2 regions of the Heyndrickxia acidicola genome follow, and region 1 is predicted to be linked to the other one. Evidence: a T-box and tRNA genes for the amino acid it is inferred to sense, from the RefSeq annotation. Region 1 holds a T-box; the other holds one or more tRNA genes.
The links. A T-box is a leader RNA that pairs with one kind of tRNA and senses whether it is charged. The one in region 1 lies ahead of ileS (isoleucine--tRNA ligase), so its partner is inferred to be a tRNA-Ile.
Positions count from the first base shown of each region.

Region 1 (2,359 bases):
TTTTCGCGGTTATGATGAGGACCAGGTAAATGAATTTTTGGATCAAATTATAAAAGACTATGAATTGATGATTCGTGAAAAGAAGGAATTGGAAGAAAGGCTGGCTTCTTTAAATGAACGTCTTGGCCATTTTACTTCCATTGAAGAAACGCTGAATAAGTCCATTATTGTGGCTCAGGAAGCAGCAGAAGAAGTAAGAGGCAATGCTCAAAAGGAAGCAAAGCTTATCATTAGGGAAGCGGAAAAGAACGCTGACCGCATAGTGAATGAATCACTTTCCAAAGCCCGTAAAATTGCCTTGGATATTGAGGAATTGAAAAAACAATCAAAAGTGTTTCGTACCCGTTTTAAAATGCTTGTGGAAGCACAGCTTGATCTTCTTAAAAGTGATGACTGGGATACGCTTATGGAATTTGAGTTAGATGCTACAGAGTTTGATTTGGAAGAGGACGCGATTAAATAAAAAAAGAATCGGTCATTTAGGCTTGACGGGATAAAAACCTGTCACATATAATAATTTAAAATCATGATAATTAAACGATGACTGGGACAGTATATCTGTTTAATTCTTATATTAGCGAGCCGGTGATAGTGGAAGCCCGGCATAAGATAACAGCTGGAAGATCACCCATGAGTTCTTGACTTGAAAACCATTTGGTTAGTAGATAAAAGCGGGTCATTCTCGATATTGAATGATAAAGCGGACAATGACTATTCATTGTCTACCAGGGTGGTACCGCGGGAAACCTTCTCGTCCCTTTGTGGATGAGAAGGTTTTTTTTGTTTTTAGGGTAATAAAGAACATTCAGAAGCCTAATCAGTGCAGGAATGCATAAAGAAAATTTTGTCAATTATATGTAATGGCCTTATGATGATTCATTTTAACATAATTAGTTGTTTTATTTAGGAGGAGTAAAAGATGGAGTATAAAGATACCTTATTGATGCCTAAAACGGAATTTCCGATGCGAGGAAATCTTCCCAAAAGAGAACCTGAAATTCAGGAAAAATGGGAAAAGATGAATATTTACCAAAAAGTTCAGGAAAGAAATCAAGGAAAGCCATTGTTTATTTTGCATGACGGACCGCCTTATGCAAACGGTGATCTCCACATGGGCCATGCCTTAAACAAAACATTAAAGGACTTTATTGTAAGATATAAATCCATGACAGGCTTCAACGCACCGTATGTACCTGGCTGGGATACCCACGGCCTGCCAATTGAACAGGCATTAACTAATAAGGGTGTAAAACGAAAAGAAATGACAGTTGCTGAATTTCGAAAGCTATGTGCAGAATATGCCTATGAACAAGTTGATAACCAAAGGGCTTCCTTTAAAAGACTGGGAGTGCGCGGTGACTGGGAAAATCCGTATCTTACATTAAAGCCCGAATACGAGGCTCAACAAATTAAGGTTTTTGGAGAAATGGCAAGCAAAGGCTATATTTATAAAGGACTAAAGCCTGTATACTGGTCTCCATCCAGTGAATCAGCCCTTGCAGAGGCAGAAATTGAGTATCAGGATAAACGCTCAGCCTCCATTTATGTCGCCTTTAAAGTGAAAGATGGAAAAGGCGTGCTGGATAATGAAACAAAAATCATTATCTGGACTACTACACCTTGGACAATGCCTGCTAATTTAGGTATTTCAGTGCATCCAGATTTAAATTATGCCGTCGTTTTGGTCAATAATGAAAAATTTGTTGTGGCTGAAGCTCTTCTTGAAGAGGTTTCCAACGTACTTGAATGGGAGTCGCCAGAAGTGGTGAAAACTGTCAAAGGTCGCGATATGGAATATATTACAGCTGAACACCCTTTCTATGACCGCGAATCTTTAGTCATGCTTGGTGACCATGTTACAACTGAATCTGGAACAGGCTGTGTACATACAGCTCCTGGACATGGGGAAGATGACTTTATTGTTGGGAAAAAGTATGGCTTGGACGTTTTATGTCCCGTGGACGATAAAGGAAGAATGACAGCGGAGGCTCCAGGATTTGAAGGACTGTTCTATGATGAGGCTAATAAACCAATTACAGAAAAGCTTAAAGAGGTTGGCGCCCTTCTTAAACTGAATTTCTTTACCCACTCATATCCGCATGATTGGAGAACAAAGAAGCCGGTTATTTTCCGGGCAACTGCTCAATGGTTCGCCTCAATCGACGCTTTCCGTAATGAGCTTTTGGAGCAAATTAAAGAAGTGAAGTGGGTTCCATCTTGGGGAGAAACAAGATTATTTAATATGGTTCGTGACCGTGGGGATTGGTGTATCTCCCGCCAGAGAGCATGGGGTGTTCCAATTCCGGTATTCTATGCTGAAAATGGTGATGCCATTATTACAGAAGAAACAATCGAGCAT
Region 1 covers NZ_KV440953.1:1,785,635-1,787,993, reverse strand. Annotated here, with positions in the region: gene A5N88_RS08385 (DivIVA domain-containing protein) at 1-463, shown strand, start outside; T-box leader at 532-762, shown strand; gene ileS (isoleucine--tRNA ligase) at 920-2,359, shown strand, end outside.

Region 2 (2,359 bases), 2.9 Mb from region 1:
TTTAAATATGCGGGTGTGGCGGAATTGGCAGACGCACCAGACTTAGGATCTGGCGCCGCAAGGCGTGGGGGTTCGACTCCCTTCACCCGCACTTATTTAAAAATTTGCGGAAGTAGTTCAGTGGTAGAACACCACCTTGCCAAGGTGGGGGTCGCGGGTTCGAATCCCGTCTTCCGCTCCAAACACCCTTGCCGGGGTGGCGGAACTGGCAGACGCACAGGACTTAAAATCCTGCGGTAGGTGACTACCGTACCGGTTCGATTCCGGTCCTCGGCACCAAAGTTTTTTGCGGTAGAAAATAACTTTTCTTTAAGCGCCCGTAGCTCAATTGGATAGAGCGTTTGACTACGGATCAAAAGGTTAGGGGTTCGACTCCTCTCGGGCGCGCCATTTACGGGAAGTAGCTCAGCTTGGTAGAGCACATGGTTTGGGACCATGGGGTCGCAGGTTCGAATCCTGTCTTCCCGACCAGAGACTATTTAAATCATTTTGGGGCCTTAGCTCAGCTGGGAGAGCGCCTGCTTTGCACGCAGGAGGTCAGCGGTTCGATCCCGCTAGGCTCCACCAAATATATTATTTTTCTAATGGCGGTGTAGCTCAGCTGGCTAGAGCGTACGGTTCATACCCGTGAGGTCGGGGGTTCGATCCCCTCCGCCGCTACCATTAGAGGACCTTTAGCTCAGCTGGTTAGAGCAGACGGCTCATAACCGTCCGGTCGTAGGTTCGAGTCCTACAAGGTCCACCATAAGTACGGAGGAATACCCAAGTCCGGCTGAAGGGATCGGTCTTGAAAACCGACAGGCGGGTTACACCGCGCGGGGGTTCGAATCCCTCTTCCTCCGCCATACTTATTTTTAAAATATTGGCTTGTTTAGACACAAAAAATTATAGTATCGTCGCGGGGTGGAGCAGTTCGGTAGCTCGTCGGGCTCATAACCCGAAGGTCGCAGGTTCAAATCCTGCCCCCGCAATACAATGGTCCGGTAGTTCAGCTGGTTAGAATGCCTGCCTGTCACGCAGGAGGTCGCGGGTTCGAGTCCCGTCCGGACCGCCATTTACAAATCAATATGGCTCGGTAGCTCAGTCGGTAGAGCAAAGGACTGAAAATCCTTGTGTCGGCGGTTCGATTCCGTCCCGAGCCACCATTCAAACGATGGCGGCTGTGGCGAAGTGGTTAACGCATCGGATTGTGGTTCCGACATTCGTGGGTTCGATTCCCATCAGCCGCCCCATTTTCAATTTATGCGGGTGTAGTTTAGTGGTAAAACTACAGCCTTCCAAGCTGTTGTCGTGGGTTCGATTCCCATCACCCGCTCCATAATTTTATTATGGGCCTATAGCTCAGCTGGTTAGAGCGCACGCCTGATAAGCGTGAGGTCGATGGTTCGAGTCCATTTAGGCCCATTTTTATTAATATTCCGCAGTAGCTCAGTGGTAGAGCTATCGGCTGTTAACCGATCGGTCGTAGGTTCGAGTCCTACCTGCGGAGCCATCACAATATGGGGAAGTACTCAAGTGGCTGAAGAGGCGCCCCTGCTAAGGGTGTAGGTCGCGTAAGCGGCGCGAGGGTTCAAATCCCTCCTTCTCCGCCATATTTGGCCCGTTGGTCAAGCGGTTAAGACACCGCCCTTTCACGGCGGTAACACGGGTTCGAATCCCGTACGGGTCATCATCAAAAAGCGGTAACACACATATATTGTGTGTTACCGCTTTTTTGTTGTGCAGATAATTCTAGAAGTAATTTGTTACTTCTTCGCGGTAAAATGTTAAAGGGGTCTGATCCCTTTAATGAAGTAAAGGATTCTTTATTTTTAATGCTCTGTTTAAGATCAATGTTGATTTTACCGCAGTGAATTGGAGCGGAATCGGTAAAAGGAGACCCCGCAGCAAGGAATTCAGCCAGCAAGAAGTACAAGGCGCGGCCTATATCCGCTGCAAAAGCCCATTGTTGGTCTGGCCCAAAAGTTCATTGAAGGTCAAAGAACGAGACTCCTGCGGTGCTTGCTGCGGGAATCAACAGGGAAGATTAACGGAGCCATTTTTAAAGATATAAAAGGACAGCAATGCTGTCCTTTTTACATGAAGTAATTTATGATGAGGCCTATGGAAAGCAGGAAGCCAAAAAAGGTGTTTGTTTGGGCTGTGGCAACCATTGCTGGTACCATTTGAATTGCTTCTGTTTTTCCGATAAATCCCCTAATTGCTGCGATTGGTTTTGGCAGGCTAAGCAGGATAATTAACAGCCATGGTGTTGCATGGCCAAAGATGATGAAGCCAATAATCCATAGATAAGAAAATGTGAACATAGAGCCTAATAGGATAATAGCATTTTTTCTTCCTATTAGAATAGCCACTGTCT
Region 2 covers NZ_KV440953.1:4,686,306-4,688,664, forward strand. Annotated here, with positions in the region: tRNA gene A5N88_RS21770 (tRNA-Leu) at 10-91, shown strand; tRNA gene A5N88_RS21775 (tRNA-Gly) at 107-181, shown strand; tRNA gene A5N88_RS21780 (tRNA-Leu) at 191-279, shown strand; tRNA gene A5N88_RS21785 (tRNA-Arg) at 314-390, shown strand; tRNA gene A5N88_RS21790 (tRNA-Pro) at 395-471, shown strand; tRNA gene A5N88_RS21795 (tRNA-Ala) at 492-567, shown strand; tRNA gene A5N88_RS21800 (tRNA-Met) at 587-663, shown strand; tRNA gene A5N88_RS21805 (tRNA-Ile) at 669-745, shown strand; tRNA gene A5N88_RS21810 (tRNA-Ser) at 753-845, shown strand; tRNA gene A5N88_RS21815 (tRNA-Met) at 898-971, shown strand; tRNA gene A5N88_RS21820 (tRNA-Asp) at 978-1,054, shown strand; tRNA gene A5N88_RS21825 (tRNA-Phe) at 1,070-1,145, shown strand; tRNA gene A5N88_RS21830 (tRNA-His) at 1,157-1,232, shown strand; tRNA gene A5N88_RS21835 (tRNA-Gly) at 1,245-1,318, shown strand; tRNA gene A5N88_RS21840 (tRNA-Ile) at 1,331-1,404, shown strand; tRNA gene A5N88_RS21845 (tRNA-Asn) at 1,418-1,492, shown strand; tRNA gene A5N88_RS21850 (tRNA-Ser) at 1,502-1,592, shown strand; tRNA gene A5N88_RS21855 (tRNA-Glu) at 1,598-1,669, shown strand; gene A5N88_RS21860 (1,4-dihydroxy-2-naphthoate polyprenyltransferase) at 2,076-2,359, opposite strand, start outside.
Region 2: it has a tRNA-Ile gene. The T-box ahead of ileS (isoleucine--tRNA ligase) is inferred to sense a tRNA for this amino acid. The anticodon was not compared.